Regions from separate parts of the Streptomyces sp. NPDC006435 genome, predicted to be linked through region 1. Evidence: riboswitches for the same ligand, from Rfam matches in the RefSeq annotation. Region 1 holds a riboswitch; each other region holds the start of a gene.

Region 1 (7,287 bases):
GGTGTCCAGGTTGACGAAGCACAGGGCCGCGCCGGGCACACCGACGATCAGGGTCGCGACCCAGGGGGAGCCGAACCGGCCGAGCCGGGACAGGGCGTGGTTGACCGGCGCGGGCCAGGCCTTGTCGCGGGCGGAGGCGAACAGCACCCGCGAGTTCTGGATGACCATCACGATGCCCGCGTTGATGATGGCGAGGGCGACGCAGAGGCTGACGAAGGTGCCGACGGCCGAGTTGGACCAGGCGGCGACCATGGTGTTGAGGTCGCCGGAGGTCAGCGCCTCCAGGTCCGGTGCGCCCAGGGTGATGGCGATGACGGGGACGAGGATGACGGCCGTGGAGATGGCGAGGGTGGCGAGCACGGTGCGCGCGACGTTGCGCCGCGGGTTCTCCAGCTCCTCGGAGAGGTAGACGGCCGTGGAGAAGCCCTGGGTGATGAAGAGGGCGATCGCGAGCCCGGAGATCACCATCATGGCCGTGACGTTCGACGTGCCGCCGTCCGGCTGGGCGACCGATCCGTGCACCAGCGCGGAGGCGCCGCGCTCGGAGTGCGCGAAGCCGAGCACGGCGACGACGGCCGCCGCGATCACTTCGAGGACGAGGAAGATCCCGGTGATCCACGCGTTGGCACGCAGGTCCAGGAGGCCGGCGAGGGTGGCGAGGAGCATGACTCCGGCGCCCGCGACGGGGGCGGGGATGTGCACGACGGGCGCGAGGTAGTCGGCCGTCCCCATGGCGATGACCGGGGGCACGATCATCACGACCAGCAGCGAGAGCACGAAGACCAGCCATCCGGCCAGCCGTCCCGCCATCGTCGACACCATGGCGTACTCGCCGCCGGCGCTCGGGATGAGGGTGCCGAGCTCCGAGTAGCAGAAGGCGACCGCGATACAGAGCAGCGAGCCGATGGCGATGGTGAGGGCGGTGTACGTGCCGAGGCTGGAGAACAGGTCCGGCACGACCACGAAGAGGGTCGAGGCGGGCGTCACGCAGGAGAGCGTGAGCAGTGTTCCGCCCACGACGCCGATGGAACGCTTGAGCTTCTGTGGAGTGGGGCCGGTCGCTGGGGCGAGCGCCTGGGGAGCGCTGAGCGTGTCGGTCATCGTGCGGTTCCGATCAACAGTGATGGTGATTCGAGCGCGGGAGCGGTATCGCCTCCAGACGAGGACGTGATGAGTGGTTTCGGCGCTCCCAGCGCGACATGCAATCCCGACGAGTTCCGTAGGTCAAGAGCTGTTCACCTTCGGAATTCGTTGTCCATGGATGCTGATTCGACGTTTTTGCGCTAACAGCGCTTCCCTCTCCGGGGATCGGCGGGTACGGGAACCGCAGCCGTCCCGGGAGGAATGTTTCGCCCGTATCCGCATGCCGGAAGGCCCGGTGGGGCGGGCCGGGAACGAGGGGCCCGGCGGTCGCGGGTCGCGCATCGGCCGTCTTGGTGCCAGCCTTGAGTCATGGCTTGGGCGTCATGGACGACTCGCAGTGTGTTCTCCGGGCACGGCGGCGTGCTCACGGACGAGATCGGCGTCCTGTCCGGGGACCTGACCGTGCATACCACCTGGGCGGACGACACGGCCCAGATCACCGTGCAGTACACCGGCGCGATCGACTGGTTCACCATGTCGGGAAGCCCCGTGCCGTGCTGTTCGGAGGAGGACAGCAGACACCTGCACGAGACGGCGGTGCGGGCGGTCCGGGAGGGCGGGGCGGCGACCGTCCCCGCGTCACCGAACAGGGAACCGGGACCGGCCGCGTAGCGCCTTTGGAGCCGCCCGCGGGCACACCACTCCCGGACGGACGCGCCGACCCGACCGCGCCGCACGGTGCCGACGGTTTCACGAAGCCGGGGACTCACGGGGTCGGCGGTTTCACGAAGCCGGGGATTCACCGACCGCTCCGGGCTCCCGCAGCGCCGCGGCGACCAGGCCCGCGATCTCGTCCCCCGGCACGTCGCCACCGTTCACCAGCCGGTCGAAGACCAGCCCGTCCACGCAGGCCAGCAGGGTGAGGGTGCGCCCCTCGGCGTCCGCCACACCCCGTGCGTCCAGGAACTCCCGCACGATCTCCCGTGCCGCGTTCCGGCGCGGTACGAGGATCTCGCGCAGTTCCGGATGGCACACGCTCTCGACCACGCACGCATAGCGGGCGAGCGACCGCCGACGCCCCTCACCGGTGAGCCGTTCCGCGACGAACGCGGCGAGCCCGTCCGCGAGTTCGCCGGGGGTCCGCGGCACCGGGGCCCGCTCCCCCGCCTCCCGCAGCTCCGCCTGGTCCCGTTCGACGAGCCGCCGGACGAGCCCGGTGAGCAGGGCCCGGCGGGTGCGGAAGTAGGCCGAGGTGGTGCCCGGGGGCAGACCTGCCGCCCGGTCCACGGCCCGGTGGGTCAGTCCGCGCATCCCCTCGTCGGCCAGCACCTCGATGGCCGCGTCGGCGAGAACGGTGCGTCGATCGGTACTCATCCCCTCTTTCTACACCCGTTTCTACACCTGTAGAAACGGGGTAGTACCCTCCTTCTACAGCTGTAGAAGACCGGGGACGTGACGGTACGGGACGAAGGAGGGGCCTGCATGGGCGGCAGCGCGGTGGTGGTCGGCGGGGGCATCGGCGGACTGGCCGCCGCGATCGGGCTGCGCCGCGCCGGCTGGGAGACGACCATCGTCGAGCGCGGCGCCGGACCGGACGACGCGGGCGCGGGCATCTCCCTGCACGCGAACGGCATCCGCGCGCTGGACGCCCTCGGTGTCGGGGCCGAGGTGCGCGCGGCCGCCCGCCCCCAGTACACCGGCGGCACCCGGACCCCGGACGGACGCCTGCTGGCGCGCATGGACGGGGCGGCCCTGGAGCGCGAACTGGGCACCCCGATCGTGGGCATCCCCCGGGCCGTGCTGCACCGGCTGCTGCGCGCGGCGCTGCCCGCCGGGTCCCTGGTCACCGGGGCCGAGGTGACCTCCGTCGACCGCTCCGACGCCTCCCGGATACGGCTCGCCGCGAGCGGCACCGTTCTCGAAGCGGAGCTGGTCGTGGCCGCCGACGGAGTGAACAGCCGGTTGCGCGCGCAGCTCTTCCCCGAGCACCCCGGCCCGGTCCACAGCGGTTCGACGGTGCTGCGCGCCATCACGGAGTCACCGGTGGAGCTGAACACCGACTTCGAGCTGACCTGGGGCCGGGGGGCCGAGTTCGGTCACATCGTGTTCGCGGACGGCCGGGCCGAGTGGCACGCGGTGTTCAACTCACCCGCCGGGGTGCGTCATCCGGACCCGCTCGCCGAGGTCCGCCGCCGGTTCGGCGACTGGCACGACCCCATTCCGGCCCTGCTGGCGGCGACCCGGCCCGGCGCCGTGCTGCACCACGACGTCAACGAGCTGGTCACCCCGCTGCCCTCCTACGCGGTCGGGCGGGTCGCCCTCCTCGGCGACGCCGCCCACGCGATGACCCCGAACCTCGGCCAGGGCGCCTGCCAGGCTTTGGAGGACGCGGTGTCGCTGGCCGCCGCGCTCCGCGCCGGGCCCTCCGTCGAGTCGGCGCTCCGCCGCTACGACGCCGAGCGCCGCCCCCGCAGCCAGTCGGTCGCGAGGGCGGCTCGTCGGGCGGGCCGGATGGGGCAGCAGCTGTCGCATCCCGCAGCGATCGCGCTGCGCGACGCGGCGCTGCGGCTGGCGCCGTCGCGGGTCACCGTCCGCGCCGTACTGCGGCACGCCGACTGGGCGCCCCCGCGACCGGACTGACCACGCGGTGTGTCAGTAGGCCCCGTTGACGTTGTCGATGGACCCGTACCTGGCGGCGGCGTAGTTGCACGCCGCCGTGATGTTGGCGACCGGGTCGTAGCTGTCCATCGACGTACCGGGCACGTGGTAGGCGCGGAACGTGGGGTCGATGACCTGGAGAAGCCCCTTGGAGGGCGTGCCGGCGGCGGCGTTGGAGTCCCAGTTGTTGATGGCCCGGGGGTTGCCGGAGGACTCGCGCATGATGTTGCGGTGGATGCCCTCGTAGCTGCCGGGAATGCCGTGCTGGGCCATGATGGCCAGCGACTCCTTGATCCAGCCGTCCAGATCGTTCGTGTACGCCACGGGCTGTGCGGCGACGACGGCGGACTGCGCCGGTGTCGCCGACGCCGTTCCGGCGACGGCCAGCGGGAGCACGAGGGCGGCCACGCCCGTGCCCACGGCGATGAGACCCCGGACCGGCGGGACGGGCCTGCGACGACGGTACGCACCCTTTGCGAGCATGGTGAATTCCTCTCCGTCGCCTACGAGGTGAGCTGTCGGGTTCGGGCTGGAGATGCCCGGCCGCACACGAATGCGGCTTCACCCCGAGCCGTTCCGGATACCGGATCGGCAGCTTGCCTGGGTCCCCCGTTCCTGCCGTGCACGAGTGAGTCGGATTGCCGGACAGCGGCAGGATTCGGCGTTCCGTCCGGATTGACGGTGACCGTAGGCGAGAAACACCGAAAGGAACAAGACCCCGAATTCCGCACGCAATTCATTCACAAGATCGAATTGCCGATAATTCAGTAACGCACTTCACATCGGGCGACAGCATTCCCTTGCAGGAAAAGGGAACCGGCCCACCCGGGATGACATCACGGGCATCGGGCGTGATGCGCGCCACGTGGTCACAAAAGGCGCATTTCAAATGCCATCGAATAAGGGCAAAAGGTGCAGATGCCCTCTTGTGGTCCGGCGGGTGAAATAGAGCAGAACGCCCGCGGGATCACGTGCCCCTCGCCTGGATTCCTCGCCCGGATTCCCCGGATGAGGAATCCGGGGAGTGCGGGCCCGCCGGGCAGGCCCGCACTCATGTCGGGATCAGAGCCTTCCGAGGATCTTGTTCATCTGCTCGATCTCGGCGGTCTGGGCCGTCACGACGGCCTCGGCGAGCTTCTTCGCCTCGGCGTTGTCGCCCTTCTTCTGCTCGTCCTCGGCCATGGTGACCGCGCCCTGGTGGTGGGCGATCATGAGCTGGGCGAACTTCTTGTCGAAGTCCTTGCCCTTGGCGGCCTTCAGGTCGCCCATGTCCTTGTCGGACATCATCCCGGGCATTCCCGCACCGTCCGAGCCGTGATCCATTCCGGGCATGTCACCCATCGGGGCTTCCGGCAGCGGCTTGCCCCACGACTTCAGCCAGCCCTTCATCGTGTTGATCTCGGGGTCCTGGGCCTGCTCGATCGCGGTGGCCAGCTTCTTGATCTCGGCGTCGGCGGCGCGGCCGTCGGCCAGCTTCGCCATCTCGATGGCCTGCTGGTGGTGCGGGATCATCTCCTGCGCGAACTTCACGTCCGCGTCGTTGAACGCACCGCCCCCGGCGGCCGGTGCGGAGGCGCTGCCGGAGCCGTGGTTCATGCCGGGCATGGACGAGCCGTTGGACTTCGTGTCGTCGGAGGAGCCGCACGCCGTGAGCGCCAGGGCGAGGGCGGCGACGGTACCGGCGGTCGCGAGTGCGCGACGGCGGCGGACAGCGGTGGGCAGGGAAACGCGCATGCTGGGTTCTTTCCAGGTGTACGCGCCACGTCGGTGGCACGCGGAACGGTTGGGGTCGTCCGACCGGTCCGGCCGCGGCGGGCCGGAACCGGCGGCCCCGTCACGTCCGCGCGACGCACACCTGGAGCAGCAGGTCCCTGCCGCCGAACGGCGGCCCCCGTCGCTCCGGCCCGCGCACGGCCGCCCGGCGCCCGGCAACACCCCGGGCCGCCAGGACCACCAGGCCCAGCGCGAGGAGCAGCGGCAGCACCCGGTCACGGGCCTGGGTGAACACGCACGACTCGCCACTCGCCGAGGGCAGGCCCTCGGCCGCCCGGACGGGAACCTCCCCGTGCTGCGCGGCGGCGTGGCCGGCCATCTCCATGGGCGCGGCGGGCAGCGGCCCGGACGGCTCCGGGGCCGTCGTCATCGCGTCGTGGCAGCCCCCGGCCGCGCCGACCGGGGCACCGTGCATGAGGAACAGTCCGCACAGGACGGCGCACAGCACGAGCAGCCGGGACACTCCCGGTGCGCGCGTCGTTCCGCGATCCACGGCTGCCTCGAACTCCTCGGTCGTACGGGTCCTGCGGTACGAGCCCCGACGATACCCCCACCGGGTTTGTCCGTCCCACCGCACCCCCTGCCGGACACCTTGCTCGGCTACCGTGCCCCCGGATCGGGCGCCCCCGCCGTCCGCGGACCTCCCGCACGGGGCGGCCGGCAGGAAGTGGAGCGATGAACGCATCGGCGGGAACAGGCGGGTTGAGACGCCGTCTGGGCGTGTTCGACGCCGTGGTGATCGGCCTGGGATCGATGATCGGGGCGGGTGTCTTCGTCGCGCCGGCGCCCGCCGCGGGCGCGGCGGGTTCGGGCCTGCTGATCGGCCTGGGCCTGGCTGCGGTGGTGGCCTACTGCAACGCGACGTCCTCCGCGCGGCTGGCCGCCCGCCACCCGGAGTCCGGCGGCACCTACGTGTACGGGAGGGAGCGCCTCGGCGACTTCTGGGGCCACCTCGCCGGCTGGGGCTTCGTCATCGGCAAGACGGCTTCCTGCGCGGCGATGTCACTGGTCGTCGGCTCCTACGTGTGGCCCGGCCGGGAGCACCTGGTGGCCGTCGCCGCGGTGGTGGCGCTGACCGCCCTCAACTGCGTCGGCGTGCACAGGTCCGCCCGGCTGACCCGGGTGGTCGTCGCCTTCGTCCTCGCCGTTCTCGCGGCGGTGGTCGCCGTTGGGCTCGGCGGCGGCACCGCGGACGCCGGGCGCCTGGCCGTCGGTGCGGACGCCACGGTCGGGGGTGTGCTCCAGGCGGCCGGCCTGCTGTTCTTCGCGTTCGCGGGCTACGCGCGGATCGCCACGCTCGGGGAGGAGGTCCGCGATCCGCGGCGCACCATTCCCCGGGCGATCCCCCTCGCACTGGGCATCGCCCTGTTCGTCTACGCCGCCGTCGCCGTCACCCTGCTCGCCGTCCTGGGCCCCGACCGGCTCGCCCATTCCCCGGCGCCGCTGGCCGAGGCCGCGCGTGCGGCGGGGGTGCCCGGTCTCGTGCCCGTGGTCCGGGCCGGTGCGGCCGTCGCCGCGCTCGGCTCGCTGCTCGCGCTCGTCCTGGGTGTCTCACGCACCGTCCTGGCCATGGCCCGTGACCGTCATCTGCCGCACGCCCTGGCCGCGGTGCACCCGCGTTTCGGGGTCCCCCACCGGGCGGAGCTCGTCGTGGGCGCCGTGGTCGCCGTCGTCGCCGCCACCGCGGACGTCCGGGGGGCGATCGGCTTCTCGTCCTTCGGCGTCCTCGTGTACTACGCCGTCGCCAACGCCTCCGCCTGGACGCTCGGCCCC
Region 2 (7,287 bases), on a different contig from region 1:
GCGGCACGTCGAGGAGATCTGCGCCCGCACCGGGCACCACGAGGTCGACATCGTCGGGCACAGCCTCGGCGGCCTGATCGCCCGCTACTACGTGCAGCGGCTGGGCGGCGACCAGCGGGTCCGCACCCTGGTCACCCTCGGCACCCCGCACCAGGGCACCGCCGTCGCCCCGTTGGCGAGCGCTCACCCCATCGTGCGGCAGATGCGCACGGATTCCGCCCCGATCGAGGAGCTGCGCAGGCCCGCGCCCGGCTGCCGCACCCGGTTCGTGAGCTTCTGGAGCGAGCTGGACCGGGTGGTCGTCCCGACCGAGGCGGCCCGCATCGACCATCCGGACCTCGACGCGCTGAACGTACGGGTCACCGGAATCGGCCACCTCGCACTGCCGGTGCACCCGTCGGTCGTCGCCGCGGTCCGCCAGGCACTGGAATCCGGCGAGCCGACGGCCGGAACCGAAGGAACCGAAGGATCCGAAGAAACTGAAGGGCCCGAGGGGCCCGAAGAGTCCGAAGGGCCCGGAGAGGCCAGAGGGGCCGATGAGACCGGGGGGACCGGCGGAACCGTCTCGGCGGCCTGACCCCGGGTACCACGGGCACCCCGTTCCACGCTCCCCAATATCGCGTCCGCCGACGCCCCACAAATAGAACAAACTTCGAACATAGAGCCAAGGCTATGCGTCCAGGCCGTCGAAAGGCGGCCGATTGCCCGTTTCCTGAGCCGTCCGGGCCCGCCGAAGATTGTCGGCGTCGCATACCGCCGGGTACAGTCGCGGCCACTGCTCCCCCCTGGGATCCCCCCACCGGAACCCGGGCCCACAGGTCCTGCTGCCGAGGCGAGAGAGAAGTTGGTGAACGACCAGCACCCCCACGCCGGGTATGCCGGGTACGACAGCGATGCCACCGGCAGCTTCCACAGCGACCCCCTCTTCGGCTCGCTCCCCGGCGGCCACGACGGCGCCTACGGCAACGGTTACGGCGCCGGACAGATGGGGCACAGCGGCCAGTACGACTCCACGCAGTGGGACACGGGCGCGCACCCGACCGCCTCGTACGACGGGTACGACGCGTACGCGGCACAGCCCCAGCAGCAGTACGAGGCGGCGCCGACGTACTCGACCACGGCCACCTGGACGCCCGTCGCCGACTACGGCACGACCGCGACCGCGCTCACCGACACCTCCGGCTTCATGGGCGTCCCGGCCCAGGCCGGCTCCCCGGACGCCACGGGCCAGTGGGACACCGGCGGCTGGCAGCCGGGCAACCAGTGGGCGGCGACCGACACGGCCTCGTACGACTCCGGCGTGTACGACGCCACGGCCTGGAACACCGGCGCCGAGCACGGGCACGAGCAGCAGACCGCGCAGATGGCGCAGCCCCTGCAGAGCGAACAGGTGTTGCACGAGGCGCCGACGGCGCACGACGCGTACGGGGTCCAGGAGACCCACGCGGCGCATGAGACCCACGCGGCGCACGAGCCGTACGAGTTCTACACCGGTGAGGGCTCCTACGACCCGTACGACCCCTACCGCACCGACGGGCACGACACCGCCGAGCACCAGCACGACGCCGAGCACGGGCACGGCTTCGCGGCCGGTCCGGACGGCGACACCGACGGCGACGCCGACCGCGGTCCCTCGATCCACAACGCCCCGACCCGCGACTTCCCGGTCCTGGACGCGGATCTGCCCGCCCCGGCGAACGACTCGCACCGCCCGCTCGGCCGCACCTCCGCCCGGGGCAACGGCGGCAACGGGGGCAACAGCCGCAGGCGGCGCTCCCCCGCGAAGCGTTCCGCGCTCCTCACCGTCGCCATTCCCTCCGCCTGCGTGATGAGCGTGGCCGGCATCGCGGCCGCCTCCGTCGGCGGACTGGGCGGCGAGGACAAGAAGGACGACGGCAAGACCACGATGGCGGCTCCCGACGCCGAAACCGTCAAGCCGGGCGTGGCCAACAACAAGCTGGACACCCAGCTGGCCAACCTCAGCGCCGACGCCGAGAACTTCGCCGACCGCGCCAGCCGCACCCAGGAACGCATCGACCTGCGGGAGCGGCAGGCCGCCGAGAAGAAGAAGCGCGAGGAGGAGGCCGCCCGCAAGGAGGCGCTGCGGCCCAAGTTCGTCATGCCGGTCGCCCAGCACACCCTCAGCGCGTACTTCGGCCAGTCGGGCGTCAACTGGATGTCCCGGCACACCGGCATCGACTTCCCCGTCCTCCAGGGCACGCCGGTGATGGCCGCGACGGACGGCACCGTGCGCACCCAGCTGAACAGCGCCTACGGGAACATGGCCATCGTCACCGCGGCCGACGGCACCGAGACCTGGTACTGCCACCTCAGCAGCACCAAGATCCGCTCGGGCCCGGTCAAGGCCGGTGACGTCATCGCCTACTCCGGCGACTCCGGGAACTCGACCGGCCCGCACCTGCACTTCGAGGTGCGTCCCGGCGGCGGCGCGGCGATCGACCCGCTGCCCTGGCTCCGCAGCCACGGCGTCGACCCGACCTGAGCCCGGAGCCCGCGGCCCGGGACATGGACACGAAATGGTTCTGCCCGCCACACCGTCGGTGTGGCGGGCAGAACCATTTCGTGCGGGTCCGGTGCTACAGCTTCTCGACCGGCGCGTACCGCAGCAGCAGCTTCTTCGGCCGGTCGTCCCCGAAGTCGACCGTGGCCTTCGCCTGGTCGCCGAAGCCCTCGACCGCCGTCACCGTGCCGAGGCCGAACTGGTCGTGCGTGACCCGGTCCCCGACGGCCAGCGTGACCGTCGGCTTGCTGTCCGAGGCCCGCCGCGTGGCGAAGCCCGAGGGGCCGGAGCGCGCGCGGGAGGAGGACAGCGACGAGGTGATCCCCGTCGTCGGCCCGGCCGGAGCCGCCATCGGCCCGGTCCGCTTCCACTCCAGGTGCTGGTCCGGGATCTCCTCCAGGAACCTCGACGGCGGGTTGTACGAGGGCTGCCCCCACGCGCTGCGCATCGCCGCCCGGGTCAGGTAGAGCCGCTCGCGGGCCCGGGTGATGCCGACGTAGGCGAGCCGCCGCTCCTCCTCCAGCTCCTTCGTCTGGCCCAGCGCCCGCATGTGCGGGAAGACGCCGTCCTCCAGGCCGGTCAGGAAGACCACCGGGAATTCGAGGCCCTTCGCGGTGTGCAGCGTCATGAGCGTGATGACGCCGGAGCCGTCCTCGTCCTCGTCGGGGATCTGGTCGGAGTCGGCGACGAGGGCCACCTTCTCCAGGAACTCGGCGAGCGTGCCCGTACCGGTGGCGACCGCGGGGGTGCCGTCCTCCGCGCCCTCCCCGGCCGCCGCCGCGCGCTCCTGCTCGAATTCGAGGGCCACCGAGGCGAGTTCCTGGAGGTTCTCGATCCGGGTCTCGTCCTGCGGGTCGGTGGACGCCTGGAGTTCGGCCAGGTAGCCCGTGCGTTCCAGGACGGCCTCCAGGACCACCGCGGGGCCCGCGCCGGACTCGACGATCGTGCGCAGCTCCTCCATCAGCGTGTTGAACCGCTTGACGGCGTTGGCCGACCGGGCCGCCATGCCGTACGCCTCGTCGACCCGGCGCAGCGCCTGCGGGAAGGTGATCCGCTCCCGCAGGGACAGGGCGTCGATCATCGCCTCGGCGCGGTCGCCGATGCCGCGCTTGGGCACGTTGAGGATGCGGCGCAGCGGGACGGTGTCCTCCGGATTGGCGAGGACGCGCAGGTAGGCCAGGATGTCCCGGACCTCCTTGCGCTCGTAGAAGCGCACGCCGCCGACGACCTTGTAGGGCAGGCCGACGCGGATGAAGATCTCCTCGAAGACACGGGACTGGGCGTTCGTGCGGTAGAAGATCGCGACGTCACCGGCTTTGGCGTCGCCCGCGTCGGTGAGCCGGTCGATCTCGTCCGCGACGAACTGCGCCTCGTCGTGCTCGGTGTCGGCGACGTAGCCGGTGATCCGGGCACCCGTACCGGCGTTCGTCCACAGGTTCTTGGGACGGCGGCTCTCGTTGCGTTCGATGACCGCGTTGGCGGCGGACAGGATCGTCTGCGTGGAGCGGTAGTTCTGCTCCAGGAGGATCGTGGTCGCGTCCGGGTAGTCCTCCTCGAACTGGAGGATGTTGCGGATGGTCGCGCCGCGGAAGGCGTAGATCGACTGGTCGGCGTCGCCCACGACGCACAGCTCGGCCGGGGCGTCGTTCTCGCCCGTCGGCCCGACCAGTTCCCGCACGAGGGTGTACTGGGCGTGGTTGGTGTCCTGGTACTCGTCGACCAGGACGTGCCGGAAGCGGCGGCGGTAGTGCTCGGCGACGTCGGGGAACGCCTGGAGCAGGTGGACCGTCGTCATGATGATGTCGTCGAAGTCCAGCGCGTTGGCCTCGCGCAGCCGGGACTGGTACATCGTGTACGCCTGGGCGAGCGTCTTCTCGAAACCGTCGGCTGCCTGGCCGGCGAAGGTCTCCTCGTCGATCAGCTCGTTCTTCAGGTTGGAGACCTTGGCCGTGAACGACTTCGGCGGGAAGCGCTTCGGGTCCAGGTCGAGATCGCGGCAGACCAGCGCCATCAGCCGCTTGGAGTCGGCCGCGTCGTAGATCGAGAACGACGAGGTGAAGCCGAGCTTCTTCGACTCGCGGCGCAGGATGCGCACGCACGCGCTGTGGAAAGTCATGACCCACATGGCGTTGGCGCGCGGTCCGACGAGCTGCTCGACGCGCTCCTTCATCTCGCCCGCGGCCTTGTTGGTGAAGGTGATCGCCAGGATCTGGCCGGGGTGCACCCCGCGCTCGGCCAGGAGGTGGGCGATCCGGTGGGTCAGCACCCGGGTCTTCCCGGAGCCGGCCCCGGCGACGATGAGCAGCGGGGAGCCCGCGTGCACGACGGCGGCGCGCTGCTCGGTGTTCAGCCCGTCGAGGAGCGCCGCGGGGTCGATGACGGGGCGGGGGGCACCGTCGCGGTAGTACGCGTCCCTGGGCTGCGGCGGCCCGTCGAACACGTCCCCGAAGAGCCCCTCCGGCACCTCTTCGGGTGCGGCGTCCTCGGGGGGCGGCGGGGGCTCTTCCTCCGAGTGCTGGAGGCCGGCCAGGAAACTGTCGTCAAAGAGGCTGCTCATCGCTTGTCGAGTCTAAGCCGCCGCACAGACACCCGGCGGGCCCTTGCCCAACCGCCCCCCGGCACCCGCACGCCGGACACACACCGGACACGCACCGGGAGCGGGTGCGCACACCGCGTGAGGGGTTCCGGCCCCCGGCCGCCCCCGCCACCCAGGTCACGAAAATGTATCGGGCATATCGAACATCGACCTTCCCAGCGGCACACCGGTTGGCTAGCGTGCACGACCGGGCCGCCCGTACCCCCTTTGCGGCGAACCACGCCGAGCGGGCGCCCGCGCCGAATCCGGACTGCCCTCGCGGGCGTTCGGAGCCGGGGACCCAACAGGCAGCACCGGGGTGAATCGGTCCTCATCCCCCACTGAACGGACCGTAGGGCAACCTTCCGTTCCGCCCGAACCCGACAGCTAACCCGGCAGGCGGTCCACGGAAGGAGATGCCCGACTTGGCATCGCACCGCAAACCGCGCCCCCGGACGTTCAGCAACGCACCGGCCGTCGGGCTCACCACGGCGGCGCTGGCGTCCGTGACCCTGCTCTCCACGCAGAGCGCCACGGCCGCGCCCGACCCGAAGCCCGGCATCGAGGACGTCCAGAAGAAGGTCGACGACCTCTACCGGCAGGCGGGCACCGCGACCCAGAAGTACAACCTGGCCAAGGAGGCCTCCACCGCCCAGCGCGCCAAGGTCCGGGCCCTGCTGGACGACGTGGCCGAGCGCGCCGACGAGCTCAACGAAGCGCGCCGGACGCTCGGCGCCTACGCCGCCGCGCAGTACCGCAACGGCTCCATCGCGCCGACCGCCACCTTCTTCCTGGCCGACGACCCGCAGGCGTACTTCGACCAGAGCCGGCTGATGGACCGGATGACCAGCCGGCAGCAGAAGGCGGTCACCGACTTCCAGGCCCAGCAGGCCAGGGCGGCGAAGAAGCGCTCCGAGGCGGTACGGAGCCTGGAGACCCTGACGACGACCCAGGCCACGCTGCGCACCAGCAAGCAGGACGTCCAGAAGAAGCTGGGCGAGGCGCGCACGCTGCTGTCGAAGCTGACCGCCGAGGAGAAGGCGCGGCTCGCGGCGCTGGAGCGGGAGAAGGAGGCGGAGGCCGGGCGCAAGGCCGAGGAGCTGGCGAAGCAGCAGGCCGCCGCCAAGGCAGAGGCGGACCGCAAGGCCGAGGAGGCCGCGAAGGAGGCGGGTTCCGGCAGCGGTACGGGTACAGGTACGGGCACCGGGACCGGCTCGGACAGCGACGCCACCAGCAGGACGGACAAGGTGCTCGCCTTCGCCAGGGCCCAGATAGGCAAGCCGTACGTCTGGGGCGCGACCGGCCCGGACTCGTACGACTGCTCCGGGCTCACCCAGGCGGCGTGGAAGGCGGCGGGCGTCGACCTCCCGCGCACCACCTGGGACCAGGTGAAGGTCGGCACCCGGGTCGCCACGGCGGACCTGCGGCCGGGCGACCTCGTCTTCTTCTACGACGACATCAGCCACGTCGGCATCTACAAGGGCGACGGGATGATGATCCACGCGCCGAAGCCCGGGGCCGACGTGCGCGAGGAGTCGATCTACTACATGCCGATCTACGGCAGCGTGCGCCCGGCGTAGCGGCCGTACCGCCCGGCCTCCGGCCGCCGGACGGGCTCGCCGCTCCGAGCCCGTCCGGCACACCGGGGCCCCCGCCCAGTGCGGCGGGGCAGCGACCGGGCCCGGGGCCGTGCGAACTCAGGGCCCCCGGGCGGGCCCGGGGCCGGGCAGGTTCAGGGCCGGCTCAGGTCCAGAGCGTGGCGATGAAGATGTTGGCGAGCGTCAGGCCGCCGACCGCCGCGAAGGCACCCTTGTCGACCGTCTCCTCGTCCCGCTTGACGTAGACGAGCGCGAGGATGGCGACCAGGATCAGCGTCTTGACCCCGATCTTGATGTTGTTCACGTGGCCGCCGTCGGCCTCGTTCAGCCCGACCAGCGCGACGCCGGTGACCAGCATGGTCAGCGCACCGTGCAGCATCGCCGGCACGAACCGGGCCGTGCCCGCGCCCATCGCCTTCATCTGGGTCAGGAAACCACCCAGCAGCGAGGCGATGCCGATGATGTGCAGGGCGACGAAGACATGAATGAGTACGTCCATGAGGCCGCAGCCTAGCCCCGCCCATATCACCACCCTGCAGGCAGGTGCGACTTCCCGGCTGCTTCACTCGTGTCTGTACCCAATGCCTCACTCT
Region 3 (7,287 bases), on a different contig from region 1:
GCGTCAACGTCGGTTGGGCCGAGGGCCTGCACGCCCGCCCCGCTTCCATCTTCGTCCGTGCCGCCACGGCTTCCGGCGTCCCCGTGACGATCGCCAGGGCCGACGGCAACCCGGTGAACGCCGCCTCCATGCTCGCGGTGCTCGGCCTCGGCGCACAGGGGGGCGAGGAGATCGTGCTCGCGTCCGAGGCCGACAACGCCGAGGTCGCCCTGGACCGCCTGGCGAAGCTGGTCGCCGAGGGGCTCGAGGAGCTTCCGGAGACCGTCTGAAACATTTTCTGCGAGAGAGCCGCGGCACCCTGAACCGGAGCCGCGGCTCTTTTGCTTTCCTCACTCCGGCCGAAATCACGCGGAGCGACCCGAGTGGACCCGGTCCATGGAATCAAGACCTGTGGGATCGAGGCAGGTGAATTCGGGCCGACGAAATTACCACGGAAAGGGGCCCACTTTCCCCGGAATCACGCTTCACCCCTTTGTATACGGCGTGATTGTTAATACCGTGCACCCGTGGTGTTTACGGAATGTTGCGAGGTTCTCACCCGGCCGGTGCGCGGGGCGGCGGGCCGACGGGCCGTGCGGTCCCCCGGCCGGTCGGACCGGCGCAGCCGGTGCGCGGCCGCGGTCCGTTCGACGTGCTGGACGGCCAGCGCCCTGGCCCGGTCCGCGTCGCGGCGCGCCACCGCGTCCACGATGGCCCCGCGCTCGGCCCAGGAGTCCATCGGCCGGGCGGGCGGCTCGACCGTGTACATCCAGGCGATCTTGTACCGGAGCTGAGTGAGCAGGGCGGTCAGACCGGGGCTGCCCGACGCCTGCACCAGCGTCTCGTGGAACCAGCCGTCCAGCGGGCGCAGGTCCTCCCCCTCGCCCCGCCCGGCCCGGTCCCGGCCGAGCCTGACCAGGCCGCGCAGCACCTTGAGGTGCGCCTCGGTGCGGCGCCGGGCGGCGCGTGCGACACCCAGCGGCTCCAGCAGCATCCGGACCTCCAGCAGATCGGCGGCCTCCAGCTCGGTGGGTTCGGCGACGCAGGCACCCGCGTGACGGCGGGTGACCACGAAGCCCTCCGACTCCAGGGTCCGCAGGGCCTCCCTCACCGGGACCCGGGAAACTCCGTACCGGCGCGCCAGCAACTCCTCGGTGAGCCGGCTGCCCCGCTCGAAGACGCCCGAGACGATGTCGTCACGAATTGCCGTGCATACCGAATGCGCCGGAATGCGCATGTCCGAACCTCCGCCTCAATCCCCGCACACCGCGGCCGGCCGACACCTGCCCCGTGACTCTATTGCAATGCGACCGTATTTCCGATGCCGGACGGAAATTCATGAATATCTTTTGGCCGCGGGGCGGTTCGGCGGACGGGTGCCCGCGCCGGGGGCGCCGGGCGGACGCGCCGATGGCCCCGGCGGACTGCCGGGGCCATCGGAAGGGCGTGGAGGGGTGTGCGGGTCAGACGTCGACGCCGTGGGCGCGCAGGTACGCGACGGGGTTCACGTCGGAGCCGTACTCCGGGGTCGTGCGGGCCTCGAAGTGGAGGTGGGGCCCGGTGGAGTTGCCGGTCGAGCCGGAGAGGCCGATCTGCTGGCCCGCGGCGACGCTCTGGCCGACGGAGACGCCGATCGAGGAGAGGTGGCCGTACTGCGTGTACGTCCCGTCCGTCATCCGGAGCACGACGTTGTTGCCGTACGCGCCGCCCCACCCGGCCTCGACGACCGTACCGGCGCCGACGGCGACGACGGAGCTGCCGGACGCGGCGTGGAAGTCGATGCCCGAGTGGCTGCCCGAGGACCAGAGCGAGCCGCTGGACTTGTAGCCGGTGCTGACGTACGAACCGGCGACCGGCAGCCGGAAGGCGCCCAGCCGGGCACGCTCGGCGGACCGGGCGGCACGCGCCTCCTCGGCACGCTCCTCGGCCGCGCGCTTCGCCTCGGCCCTGGCCTTCGCCGCGGCCTTCTTCCTGGCTTCGGCCTTCTTCTCGGCCTCCGCCTTCTTCCTTGCCTCCGCCTTCGCCTTCGCCGCGGCGTCGGCCTGGTGCTGCTGTGCGTCGGCCTGGGCGTCGATCCGGTCGGCGAGGGTCGCGTCGATGGCGATGACCTGGTTCAGACCGGCCCCGCTCGTGGCGGGGGCGTCGGAGCCCGCGGCGAGGGCCGGGGAGGCCAGGCCGCCGATGACTCCGGTGGTGGCCAGGGTCGCGACGCCGACGGCCTTCGCGCTCCCGCGCGTCAGACGGCTCGGGGCACGGTGCTTCCCGGTGGCACGGATGAGCGCCATGAAGTGGCTGGTCCTTTCCTTCCTTCTCGCCTACCGGGTTAGCTGACGGGTTCGGAGCAGGAAGGTCTCCTACGGACGCCCCGGCCGTCACGACTCGGGCGTCCGATTCACCCCAGGGACTTCATGGGTCCCCGGCTCCCCTGGCTCGCGCCGTACGGGGACTCGGCGATGACTGCCCGGTACGTCGCGGTTGCGGCATACGAGTGGCGGACAGCCGAGCCGACGCTAAGCGGGGTCGCTTTCATTCACCAAACGGACAGGCCGTTTTGTAGCGCATCCCACAGGGCAGACAGGCAACCTCCCCCACAAGGGGGAACAAAAGGGAGGTTCACGGCGAAATCCCTCTCACCGTGAACCTCCCTTTGTCCGGTTATGCGAATATCTGGCCTTTCGCCTTCCGGCGGGGCCGCTCGTCAGCCGGAGACCACCGAGACCTCTCCGATGCCCAGGGTGCGGACCGGCTCCGCGATCCGCGCCGCGTCACCGACGAGGATCGTGACCAGCCGGTCCTCCGGGAACGCGTTGACGACCGCCGCGGTCGCCTCGACCGTGCCGGTCTCCGCGAGCCTGGCGTACAGCTGTGCCTGGTAGTCGTCGGCGAGGTGCTGCTCGACCTGGTCGGCGAGGGTGCTCGCGACGGAGGCCGCCGTCTCGAACTTCAGGGGCGCCACGCCCACGAGGTTCTGCACGGCCGTCTCGCGCTCCTCGTCGGTCAGGCCCTCCGCCGCCAGGGTCCGCAGGACCGTCCACAGGTCCTTGAGCGCCGGCTCGGTGGACTCCGTGTCCACGGAACCGCTGATGGCGATCATCGAGGCACCGGTCGCGCCCGACTCGGAGTCCGGGGCCGACGACCGCAGCACCTGGGCGAAGGCCCGCACACCGTAGGTGTAGCCCTTCTCCTCGCGCAGCACCCGGTCCAGCCGGGAGGTGAGCGTGCCGCCCAGGCAGTACGTGCCGAGCGTCTGGGCCGGCCACACGCTGTCGTGCCGGTCGGCGCCGATCCGGCCGATCAGCAGCTGCGTCTGCACCGCGCCCGGACGGTCGACGATCACCACCCGTCCGGTGTCGTCGGCGGTGATCGGCGGGGCGGTCCGGCGCACGGCGGGCTCGCCCGACCAGTCGCCGAGCGTGTCGGCGAGCAGGGCGTCCAGGTCGATGCCGGTGAGGTCGCCGACGACCACGGCGGTCGCGGCGGACGGCCTGATGTGGGCGTCGAAGAACGCGCGCACCGCCGCCGAGTCGATCCGCTCCACCGTCTCCTCGGTGCCCTGGCGCGGGCGCGACATCCGCGCCGTGGCCGGGAACAGTTCCTTGGAGAGCTGCTTGGCCGCGCGCCTGGCCGGGTTGGCCTGCTCGTGCGGGATCTCGTCGAGCCGGTTGCGCACCAGCCGCTCGATCTCGCCGTCCGGGAAGGCGGGCGCCCGGAGAGCCTCGGCGACCAGTGACAGGGCCTTGGCGAGCCGGGAGGCCGGGACCTCCAGGGAGACCCGGACGCCGGGGTGGTCGGCATGGGTGTCGAGAGTGGCGCCGCAGCGCTCCAGCTCAGCGGCGAACTCCTCCGCGGTGTGCTTGTCCGTGCCCTCGGAGAGCGCCCTCGACATGATCGTGGCCACGCCGTCGAAGCCCTCGGGCTCGGCGTCCAGCGGGGCGTCGATGAAGACCTCCACCGCGACGACCTGCTGGCCGGGGCGGTGGCAGCGCAGCACCGTCAGACCGTTGGGCAGGGAACCCCGCTCCGGGGCGGGGAAGGCCCAGGGCCGGGCCGCACCGGGGGCCGGCTGCGGGTGGTACTGCATCGAAACTCCAGTCGCGGCGTCGGTCACTTGCCCGCTCCTTCGTGCGCGTCGGTGTCGTCGGCGTCGGTCTCGTCGGCGGGCTCGGCCGACTCGACCGGCTCGTAGACCAGCACCGCCCGGTTGTCGGGGCGCAGCTGGGCCCTGGCCGCGGCCCGGACCTCCTCCGCGGTCACGTCGAGCACCCGCTGCACGGCGGTCAGGGCGAGCTGCGGGTCGCCGAACAGCACGGCGAAGCGGCACAGTTCGTCCGCGCGGCCCGCGACCGTGCCGAGCCGGTCCAGCCACTCGCGCTCCAACTGGGCCTGCGCCCGCTCCATTTCCTCGGGCGTGGGGCCCTCGGCGGCGAACCGGGCGAGCTCCTCGTCGACCGCGGTCTCGACCTCCGGCACCTCGACCCCGCCGGACATCTTGACGTCCAGCCAGCCGAGCGAGGGCGCTCCGGCCAGTCGCAGCAGCCCGAACCCGGCCGCCACGGCCGTGCGGTCGCGGCGGACGAGGCGGTTGTACAGCCGCGACGACTCGCCGCCGCCGAGCACGGTCAGCGCGAGGTCCGCAGCGTCGCACTCCCGGGTGCCGTCGTGCGGCAGCCGGTAGGCGGCCATCAGCGCGCGCGCCGGAACCTCCTCGCGCACTTCCTCGCGCAGCTGCTCACCGATGATCCCGGGGAGCGTGCCGTCGCGCGGCGGCTGCTTGCCGTCGTGGGACGGGATGGAACCGAAGTACTTCTCGATCCAGGCGAGGGTCTGCTCGGGGTCGATGTCGCCGACGACCGAGAGCACCGCGTTGTTGGGCGCGTAGTACGTACGGAAGAAGGTGCGCGCGTCCTCCAGGGTCGCGGCGTCCAGGTCGGCCATCGAGCCGATCGGCGTGTGGTGGTACGGGTGGCCCTCGGGGTAGGCCAGGGCGGTCAGCTTCTCGAACGCCGTGCCGTAGGGGACGTTGTCGTAACGCTGGCGGCGCTCGTTCTTGACGACGTCCCGCTGGTTCTCCATCGACTCCTCGTCGAGCGCGGCGAGCAGCGAGCCCATGCGGTCGGCTTCGAGCCAGAGGGCCAGCTCCAGCTGGTGGGCGGGCATGGTCTCGAAGTAGTTGGTGCGCTCGAAGCTGGTGGTCCCGTTGAGCGAACCGCCGGCCCCCTGCACCAGCTCGAAGTGACCGTTCCCCTTGACCTGGCCGGAGCCCTGGAACATCAGGTGCTCGAAGAGGTGAGCCAGGCCGGTGCGTCCCTTGACCTCGTGGCGCGAGCCGACGTCGTACCAGAGGCAGACTGCGGCGACCGGGGTCAGATGGTCCTCGGAGAGCACCACGCGCAGGCCGTTGGCCAGGCGGTGCTCGGTCGCTGTCAAGCCGCCGGAGCCGGCCTGAGCTGTGGCCGTGTGACCCATGGGCATGTACGTCCCTTCGATCGCGATACTGGATTTCCTGCAAGACCTGCCACTGTAAGCAAGCGCACACGTGCCTGGCGAAGTTCCCGTACCGCGGAAGTTCGCGTGAAAGGGGGGCGCACCCCCCGCGCGAAGGGGCGGGAAACCCCGTCGGCGGGCGCCCCGAACGCCCTTTGGGCCGGGTCGAGGTCGGGGATGTCAGTGCGGCGGTCCACAATGGTCCGCGTCAGAACCTGAGGTTGCCCGAACAGAATCCGTGAAGGAGTCGCAGCAGCGATGGCCCGCCGCAGCACGAAGACCCCGCCGCCGGACGACTTCGAGGAGAAGATCCTCGACATCGACGTCGTCGACGAAATGCAGGGCTCCTTCCTCGAGTACGCGTACTCGGTGATCTACTCCCGGGCCCTGCCCGACGCCCGGGACGGCATGAAGCCGGTGCACCGCCGCATCGTCTACCAGATGAACGAGATGGGCCTGCGCCCCGACCGCGGCTTCGTGAAGTGCGCCCGCGTGGTCGGCGAGGTCATGGGCAAGCTGCACCCGCACGGCGACGCGTCGATCTACGACGCGCTGGTCCGTCTGGCTCAGCCGTTCTCCATGCGGCTCCCCCTGGTCGACGGCCACGGAAACTTCGGCTCTCTCGGGAACGACGACCCGCCGGCCGCCATGCGGTACACCGAGTGCCGGATGGCCGACGCGACGTCGCTGATGACGGAGTCGATCGACGAGGACACCGTCGCGTTCCAGTCGAACTACGACGGTCAGGAGACGGAGCCGACCGTTCTCCCCGCCGCGTACCCGAACCTGCTGGTCAACGGCTCTTCCGGGATCGCGGTCGGCATGGCGACCAACATGCCGCCGCACAACCTGGGCGAGGTCGTCGCCGCCGCCCGGCACCTGATCAAGCACCCGGGCGCGGACCTGGAGACCCTGATGCGGTTCGTGCCCGGTCCCGACCTGCCCACGGGCGGCCGGATCGTGGGCCTGGGCGGCATCAAGGACGCGTACGCCCGGGGACGCGGCACGTTCAAGATCCGCGCGACCGCCTCCGTGGAGAACGTGACGGCCCGTCGCAAGGGCCTGGTCGTCACGGAACTCCCCTTCACCGTCGGCCCGGAGAAGGTGATCGCCAAGATCAAGGACCTGGTCTCGGCGAAGAAGCTCCAGGGCATCGCGGACGTGAAGGACCTGACCGACCGCGAGCACGGCCTGCGCCTGGTCATCGAGGTGAAGAACGGCTTCGTGCCGGAGGCCGTGCTGGAGCAGCTCTACAAGCTGACGCCGATGGAGGACTCCTTCGGCATCAACAACGTGGCGCTGGTCGACGGGCAGCCGCTCACGCTGGGCCTCAAGGAGCTGCTGGAGGTCTACCTCGACCACCGCTTCGACGTGGTGCGCCGGCGCAGCGAGTTCCGCCGGGGCAAGCGCCGCGACCGGCTGCACCTGGTCGAGGGCCTGCTCGTCGCGCTGGTCGACATCGACGAGGTCATCCGGCTCATCCGTTCCAGCGACAACTCGGCGCAGGCGAAGGAGCGGCTCATCGAGCGGTTCTCGCTGAGCGAGGTCCAGACGCAGTACATCCTGGACACCCCGCTGCGCCGGCTGACCCGGTTCGACCGGATCGAGCTGGAGAGCGAGCGGGACCGGCTCAACGACGAGATCGCCGAGCTGACGGCCATCCTCGAATCGGACACCGAGCTGCGCAAGCTCGTCTCCACGGAACTGGCCGCGGTCGCCAAGAAGTTCGGCACCGCCCGGCGCACGGTGCTGCTGGAGTCGGCCGGTACGCAGGTCGCCGCGGTGCCGCTGGAGGTCGCGGACGACCCGTGCCGGGTGCTGCTC
Region 4 (7,287 bases), on a different contig from region 1:
GCGAAACTGGCCGGCCGGGTCCGTACCGCCGGGCTCGACGTGGCCCCGCCCACCGGCGACGGCATCGGCTACGAACTCCTCGCCCTCGCCGTACGGGCCGAGCGGGACGGCATCGACCCCGAGGCCGCGCTGCGGGCCGCGGGCCGCGCCTACCGGGACGCCATCAGGGCCGCGGAGGGCAACGGATAACGTCGGGGGCGTGAACCACAGCCCCGCCGACCGCCCCACCGATCAGCCCGCGGACCGGCCCGCGGACCGTTTCGCGACCTCGTCCGCCGTCCCGCCCGCCGACGGTTGCCCCGTCGGCGGGTCCGGTGTCCGTCCCGCCGCGCCCGAGCTCTTCACCTGGGAGTTCGCCACCGACCCGTACCCGGCCTACGCCTGGCTGCGCGAGCACAGCCCCGTGCACCGGACCGCGCTGCCCAGCGGCGTCGAGGCCTGGCTCGTCACCCGGTACGCGGACGCCCGGCAGGCGCTCGCCGACACCCGGCTCTCCAAGAACCCCGCGCACCACGCCGAACCGGCGCACGCCAAGGGGAAGACGGGCATCCCCGGGGAGCGCAAGGCGGAGCTGATGACGCATCTGCTGAACATCGACCCGCCCGACCACACCCGGCTGCGCCGCCTCGTCTCCAAGGCGTTCACCCCGCGCCGGGTCGCCGAGTTCGCGCCGCGGGTGCAGGAGCTGACGGACCGCCTCATCGACCGCTTCGCCGAGGAGGGCAAGGCGGACCTCATCCACGACTTCGCCTTCCCGCTCCCCATCTACGCGATCTGCGACCTGCTGGGCGTGCCGCCCGAGGACCAGGACGACTTCCGGGACTGGGCGGGGATGATGATCCGCCACGGCGGCGGCCCGCGCGGCGGGGTGGCCAGATCGGTGAAGAAGATGCGCGGCTACCTCGCCGAGCTGATCCACCGCAAGCGCGAGAACCCGGGGGAGGACCTGATCTCGGGGCTGATCCGGGCCAGCGACCATGGCGAGCACCTCACCGAGAACGAGGCCGCGGCGATGGCCTTCATCCTGCTCTTCGCCGGGTTCGAGACGACGGTCAACCTCATCGGAAACGGCGTCCACTCCCTGCTGCGCGACCCGGAGCAGCGCGCCCTGCTCCAGCACTCCGTCGACACGGACGGGGGCGGGCTGCTGGAGACCGGGATCGAGGAGCTGCTGCGGTACGACGGTCCGGTCGAGCTGGCGACCTGGCGGTTCGCCACCGAGCCGCTGACGCTCGGCGGTCAGGACATCGCGGCCGGGGATCCCGTGCTCGTGGTGCTCGCCGCCGCCGACCGCGACCCGGAACGCTTCACGGACCCCGACACCCTGGACCTCGCGCGGCGTGACAATCAGCACCTCGGGTACGGGCACGGCATCCACTACTGCCTGGGCGCGCCGCTCGCCCGGCTGGAGGGCCGGACCGCGCTCACCACGCTGCTGAGACGCCTTCCCGACCTGCGGCTCGCGGTGGAATCCGGTGATTTGCGGTGGCGTGGCGGGCTCATCATGCGCGGACTGCGCACCCTCCCGGTGGAGTTCACGCCGGAGTCCGGGCGGCCCGGAAGTGACGCCTCGTCAACTCTGTGACTTTTACGTGATCCGCGCTGCATCGACTTGTGACTCCCGTTCGAGTCCAGCTAGGTTCACCGTTCGACCCACCAGTCACACGTCAGCTACACGGAAGGCAACCCCATGGGCTCCGCGAACGGCAAACACCGTCGCCCCCGTCAGGCACCCGCCATCGTCGTCGCCGCGGGCGTGACCGGGTCCGCCATCGCCATCCCGCTGCTCGGCGCGTCCGGTGCGCACGCGGCCGACGCCACGACCTGGGACCGGGTGGCCGAGTGCGAGAGCGGCGGCACATGGAGCGCCGACTTCGGCAACGGCTCCTACGGCGGGCTCCAGCTCTCGCCGGAGACCTGGAAGGCGTACGGCGGCGAGTCGTACGCCGAGCGCGCCGACCTCGCCAGCCGGGCGCAGCAGATTGCCGTGGCCCAGAAGGTCCTGGAGGACCAGGGGCCGCAGGCGTGGCCCAGCTGTGCGGTCATCTCCGGCCTCGCGACGGACGGGACGCTGCCCGGCGTCGACCCGGGGACCGCGCCCTCCGTCGACCCGGGGCAGGACGGCAAGTCCACCGGGAAGCCGTCGAAGACCCCGGCCGACGAGGCCGGCCCGTCGGACGGCGCCACGGGCGACACGGACGGCGCGGGTGCGGTGGACGGCGAGGACGGTTCGTCCGGACCGGGCGGCGCCGACGAGCCGTCGGGGACGGTCACGCCGTCGCCGGATCCCTCGTCCACAACCCCCACGACCCCGCCCGCGGAGGGCTCCGCGGAGGGCTCCACGGAGGACCCTGCCGACACGCCCGGGAAGTCCGTCCCGTCCGGTTCACCTGAATCGTCCAGCGGTCAGGGCGGCAAGCATCGCGGCGCCCCGGCCGTCGAGAACGGCCGCGGGGCCGGCGCCGACGAGGGCCGCGAGTCGGGCCGTCACGCCTCCCGCGGCGGTGACGGCGCGCGCGACACGGATGCCCCGGTCGCCGCCGACCCGTACACCGTCCGCCCCGGTGACAACCTCTGGGCCATCGCCGACGAGCAGAAGGTCCCTGGTGGGTGGGCCGCGCTGTACGAGGCGAACAGGGCCGAGGTCGGCTCCGACCCGGACCTCATCCTTCCCGGCCAGCGGCTCGACCTCGATGTGAGGGCCGAGTGAGAGCCGAGTGAGAGCGGCCTGACAACCGGCTGAAAAAGACCCCGAAACCGGGGCAGTTCAGGGGCCTATGTCCACTTATGCGTAAGTGAGACATGGGTCTCTTTGCGTCAACTGGCGTGTCGCGCGCCGGGAACCCCCGCACATCGGGTCCGACCTGCGGAAACAACAGATCCTCAGATGCAAGTAAGGGCTTATTGTCCGATGTGTCCATCTTTGAATGTGGGGGTTGCGTATGTTTACGGTCGGAACCGCTCGCACCGCGGGCCCCGTCGACCGTCACGCCGAATCCTGCCGTCGGTCGGAGGGAACAGACGCGTAAAGCGCCGTAGGCAGGAGCGGGGGACCCAGGTAGGCGCCGGCCCCGATCGTCGAAGGACGCATCAGGACCGGCTTGGGGTGAAGTCGCGTGCTAGGACGTGCGACCGGGCAACTCACTTGGCCCGAACCCGACAGCTCACCTCGTAGGCGTCGGTGAGGAGAAGTTCCATGCTGTTTTCCAGCAAGGGCAAGCACCGCCGCCCGTCCAAGGCCGTCCGCATCGCCACGCTCGCCGGTGTCACCGGTGCCGCCGTCGCCGCCCCCCTGATGGGTGCGACCAGCGCCTCCGCCGCCTCCGTCGCCACCTGGGACGCCGTCGCCCAGTGCGAGTCCGGTGGCAACTGGTCGATCAACACCGGCAACGGCTACTACGGTGGCCTGCAGTTCTCCCAGTCCAGCTGGGCCGCCGCCGGTGGTCTGCAGTACGCCCCCCGCGCCGACCTGGCCACCAAGGCCCAGCAGATCGCCACCGCCGAGCGCCTCCTCGACTTGCAGGGCCCGGGTGCCTGGGCCTGCGCCGGTGCCGGCGGCCTGACCAACGACGGCGTCGACCCGGGCGTCGACACCGGCTCCTCCGGCTCCACCGAGAAGTCCGGCTCCACCCAGCAGCAGAGCACCCCGGCCGCCCCGAAGCAGCAGTCGCAGCCGACCCGCCAGGCCCAGCCGAAGCAGGAGCGCACCGAGGCCCCCGCCGCCTCCCGCTCCGAGCGCTCCGCCGCCCCGCGGGCCGAGGCCAAGAAGACCGTCACCACCCCGACCGGCAAGAAGGTCAAGAAGGGCGACGGCGAGTACAAGGTCGTCACCGGCGACTCGCTGAGCAAGATCGCCGCCGACCAGGACGTCGAGGGCGGCTGGCAGAAGCTGTTCGAGCTGAACAAGGACATCGTCGAGAACGCCGACCTGATCTACCCGGGTCAGCAGCTGCACCTGACGAAGTAGCCGGGACCCTCTCCTCCCCGGCGGCCCCGGCCCGCGCGACCCTCCGTACGCGCGGGCCGGGGTTTCCGCCTTCCCGCCGCGCGGACGGCCCCGGCCCTCACGGGCGGGCCCCCGCCGCCGGAGTCCTCCTCCCCGTAAGGGGGAGGGGTGCCCGTAAAAGGGGAGGGACTGTTCAACTCCTGTAGTTACCAGCCGGTAAAAATCTGGTCTTTCATCCCGCATTGTCCGCCCCCGGGTCCTTTTTCGTCCCAGGGGACGGGCGGTCGTCGGGCTGATCGGGCCGGGCCGGTTAGGCTCTTGTCGCAAGGCCAAAGCGACCCTGCACAACCAGCGTCATATCCCAGAAGGAGATGCCTCGTGCCGTCCATCGACGTCGTCGTAGCCCGGGAAATCCTCGACTCCCGCGGAAACCCCACGGTCGAGGTCGAGGTCGGCCTCGACGACGGCAGCACGGGCCGTGCTGCCGTCCCGTCCGGCGCCTCCACCGGTGCGTTCGAGGCCATCGAGCTTCGTGACGGTGACCCCAACCGCTACCAGGGCAAGGGCGTCGAGAAGGCCGTCCTCGCCGTGATCGAGCAGATCGGCCCGGAGCTCGTCGGCTACGACGCCACCGAGCAGCGGCTGATCGACCAGGCGATGTTCGACCTGGACGCCACGGAGAACAAGGGCTCGCTCGGCGCCAACGCCATCCTCGGCGTCTCGCTGGCCGTCGCCCACGCCGCGTCCGAGGCCTCGGACCTGCCGCTGTTCCGCTACCTGGGCGGCCCGAACGCGCACCTGCTGCCCGTTCCGATGATGAACATCCTCAACGGCGGTTCGCACGCCGACTCCAACGTGGACATCCAGGAGTTCATGATCGCCCCGATCGGCGCGGAGTCCTTCTCCGAGGCCCTGCGCTGGGGTGCCGAGGTCTACCACACGCTGAAGAAGGTCCTGAAGGCCAAGGGCCTGTCGACCGGCCTCGGTGACGAGGGCGGCTTCGCGCCGAACCTGGACTCGAACCGCGCCGCCCTCGACCTCATCCTGGAAGCCGTCAAGGAAGCCGGCTACGTCCCGGGCAAGGACATCGCGCTCGCGCTCGACGTCGCCGCGTCCGAGTTCTACAAGGACGGCAAGTACGAGTTCGAGGGCAAGTCCCGCTCGGCCGCCGAGATGACCGAGTACTACGAGGAGCTCGTCTCCGCGTACCCGCTGGTCTCCATCGAGGACCCGCTGTACGAGGACGACTGGGCCGGCTGGAAGGTCATCACCGACAAGCTCGGCTCCAAGGTCCAGCTCGTCGGCGACGACCTGTTCGTCACCAACCCGGAGCGCCTGGCCCGCGGCATCGAGGAGGGCTCCGCCAACGCCCTGCTCGTCAAGGTCAACCAGATCGGTTCGCTGACCGAGACCCTGGACGCCGTGGAGCTGGCCCAGCGCAACGGCTTCAAGTGCATGATGTCGCACCGCTCCGGCGAGACCGAGGACGTCACCATCGCCGACCTCGCCGTCGCCACCAACTGCGGTCAGATCAAGACCGGCGCCCCGGCCCGTTCCGAGCGCGTCGCCAAGTACAACCAGCTGCTGCGCATCGAGGAGATCCTCGACGACGCCGCGGTGTACGCGGGCCGCTCGGCGTTCCCCCGGTTCCGTTCCGCCAACTAGTTCCCCGTCCCGCGGACCGGGGCGTGCGCCGGGAACGGCGCCGACCGCCCCGCCGCGAGTACGGGCCATGGCGTCCGTCCGTCCCCGCACTCGGTCCCGTACCGTGTGCGGGGACGGACGTGCGTATCGGGTGCGTATTGGGGAGGCGGAGAAATGGCCGCGAAGGACCGGGACCGGTTCTCCACCGCGACCCGGCTGCGGCTGCTCGGCGAGCAGACCGCCGCCCGCGTCTACCGGTCCCAGAGCCGCCGCCAGGCCCGCCGCTCACGGCTCACCGGCCGGGCGGCGTTCCTCGCCCTCGTCGTCTGCTCCCTGGTGGTCGCGCTCGCGTACCCGATGCGCAGCTACGTCTCGCAGCGGGACGAGATCGCCGAACAGGAGCGACTGGCCGAGGAGGCGCGGACCCGTACCGAGGAGCTGCGCGACGAGAAGGCGCGCCTCCAGGACGACGCGTACATCAGGCAGCTGGCCCGTACGCATCTGCACTACCTTCTTCCCGGGGAGACCGGTTACACGGTGATCGACCCCGACGCGGTCGAGGAGCGCAACGGCAGGGCGGGCGAGTCCGGCCGGCCGTGGCACTCCAACCTCTGGGACGGCATCGACACCGCCGACGGCGCCGACCGCGACTGACCCTCTCCACCCATCTGCAGAACCGCAGTTCGAGCAGCCCGACCAGAACCTAGGCAGGCATGGAAACGCCCCCTCCCCAGACCGAGCCCACCGCGCCCACCGAGGCGGACATCGCCGCGTTCCAGCAGCAGCTGGGCCGGCCGCCGCGCGGCCTGCGCGCGATCGCGCACCGCTGCCCGTGCGGCAACCCCGACGTGGTCGAGACGCAGCCCCGGCTGGAGGACGGCACGCCGTTCCCGACGACGTACTACCTGACGTGCCCGCGCGCCGCGTCCGCGATCGGCACGCTGGAGGCGAACGGGGTCATGAAGGAGATGACCGAGCGCCTCGCCACCGACCCCGAGCTGGCCGCCGCCTACCGGGCCGCCCACGAGGACTACATCGCCCGGCGCGACGCCATCGAGGTGCTGGAGGGCTTCCCGAGCGCGGGCGGCATGCCGGACCGCGTGAAGTGCCTGCACGTCCTGGTCGGGCACTCGCTGGCCGCGGGGCCGGGGGTGAACCCGCTGGGCGACGAGGCGATCGCGATGCTGCCGGAGTGGTGGCGCAAGGGGCCGTGCGTCTCGCCGTGCGGCGAGCCGGACGAGGGCTGACGGTTCCTTCCGGGGGGCTCCGCCCCCGGACCCCCGCTCCTCAATCGCCGGAGGGGCTTGCATGTGCTCCTCGGCCGCCGGAGGGGCCGATCCGCCCCTCGGATGCCGGAGGGGCTTGGTTCGCTCCTCCGTCTCCGTTCCTCGGAGGGGCTCGATCTGGGAGTACTTCATGACCCGCGTGGCCGCCATCGACTGCGGTACCAACTCCATCCGTCTGCTCGTCGCCGACGCCGACCCGGCCACCGGTGAACTCGTCGAGCTCGACCGCCGGATGGAGATCGTCCGTCTCGGCCAGGGCGTCGACCGCACCGGGCGGCTCGCCCCCGAGGCCCTGGAGCGGACGTTCGCCGCCTGCCGCCGGTACGCGGCGGTGATCGAGGAGCACGGCGCGCAGCGGATCCGCTTCGTGGCCACCTCGGCCTCCCGCGACGCGGAGAACCGGGACGAGTT

The links. A riboswitch is a leader RNA that binds a small molecule or an ion and turns the genes downstream of it on or off. The one in region 1 is predicted to bind cyclic di-AMP.
Region 2: linked by a shared signal. The riboswitch ahead of ABZZ04_RS13245 (NlpC/P60 family protein) and the one ahead of ABZZ04_RS31780 (transglycosylase SLT domain-containing protein) in region 1 are both predicted to bind cyclic di-AMP.
Region 3: linked by a shared signal. The riboswitch ahead of ABZZ04_RS17280 (M23 family metallopeptidase) and the one ahead of ABZZ04_RS31780 (transglycosylase SLT domain-containing protein) in region 1 are both predicted to bind cyclic di-AMP.
Region 4: linked by a shared signal. The riboswitch ahead of ABZZ04_RS06425 (transglycosylase family protein) and the one ahead of ABZZ04_RS31780 (transglycosylase SLT domain-containing protein) in region 1 are both predicted to bind cyclic di-AMP.

Annotation. Positions count from the first base shown of each region.
Region 1 is NZ_JBEXPY010000045.1:7,521-14,807, reverse strand. Features, by position in the region: gene ABZZ04_RS31800 (APC family permease) at 1-1,101, opposite strand, end outside; gene ABZZ04_RS31795 (hypothetical protein) at 1,453-1,755, shown strand; gene ABZZ04_RS31790 (TetR family transcriptional regulator C-terminal domain-containing protein) at 1,867-2,457, opposite strand; gene ABZZ04_RS31785 (FAD-dependent monooxygenase) at 2,566-3,723, shown strand; gene ABZZ04_RS31780 (transglycosylase SLT domain-containing protein) at 3,736-4,224, opposite strand; cyclic di-AMP (ydaO/yuaA leader) riboswitch at 4,229-4,415, opposite strand; gene ABZZ04_RS31775 (DUF305 domain-containing protein) at 4,804-5,475, opposite strand; gene ABZZ04_RS31770 (hypothetical protein) at 5,576-6,007, opposite strand; gene ABZZ04_RS31765 (APC family permease) at 6,190-7,287, shown strand, end outside.
Region 2 is NZ_JBEXPY010000010.1:24,681-31,967, reverse strand. Features, by position in the region: gene ABZZ04_RS13260 (alpha/beta fold hydrolase) at 1-577, shown strand, start outside; gene ABZZ04_RS13255 (M23 family metallopeptidase) at 848-2,503, shown strand; gene pcrA (DNA helicase PcrA) at 2,598-5,078, opposite strand; cyclic di-AMP (ydaO/yuaA leader) riboswitch at 5,345-5,514, shown strand; gene ABZZ04_RS13245 (NlpC/P60 family protein) at 5,513-6,676, shown strand; gene ABZZ04_RS13240 (hypothetical protein) at 6,840-7,193, opposite strand.
Region 3 is NZ_JBEXPY010000015.1:89,267-96,553, forward strand. Features, by position in the region: gene ABZZ04_RS17270 (HPr family phosphocarrier protein) at 1-269, shown strand, start outside; gene ABZZ04_RS17275 (GntR family transcriptional regulator) at 491-1,216, opposite strand; gene ABZZ04_RS17280 (M23 family metallopeptidase) at 1,443-2,264, opposite strand; cyclic di-AMP (ydaO/yuaA leader) riboswitch at 2,278-2,442, opposite strand; gene ABZZ04_RS17285 (pitrilysin family protein) at 2,678-4,060, opposite strand; gene ABZZ04_RS17290 (pitrilysin family protein) at 4,084-5,451, opposite strand; gene ABZZ04_RS17295 (DNA topoisomerase IV subunit A) at 5,722-7,287, shown strand, end outside.
Region 4 is NZ_JBEXPY010000004.1:88,817-96,103, reverse strand. Features, by position in the region: gene ABZZ04_RS06440 (nucleoside triphosphate pyrophosphohydrolase) at 1-189, shown strand, start outside; gene ABZZ04_RS06435 (cytochrome P450) at 200-1,585, shown strand; gene ABZZ04_RS06430 (transglycosylase family protein) at 1,691-2,710, shown strand; cyclic di-AMP (ydaO/yuaA leader) riboswitch at 3,022-3,193, shown strand; gene ABZZ04_RS06425 (transglycosylase family protein) at 3,197-3,967, shown strand; gene eno (phosphopyruvate hydratase) at 4,325-5,611, shown strand; gene ABZZ04_RS06415 (septum formation initiator family protein) at 5,765-6,244, shown strand; gene ABZZ04_RS06410 (DUF501 domain-containing protein) at 6,304-6,837, shown strand; gene ABZZ04_RS06405 (Ppx/GppA phosphatase family protein) at 7,007-7,287, shown strand, end outside.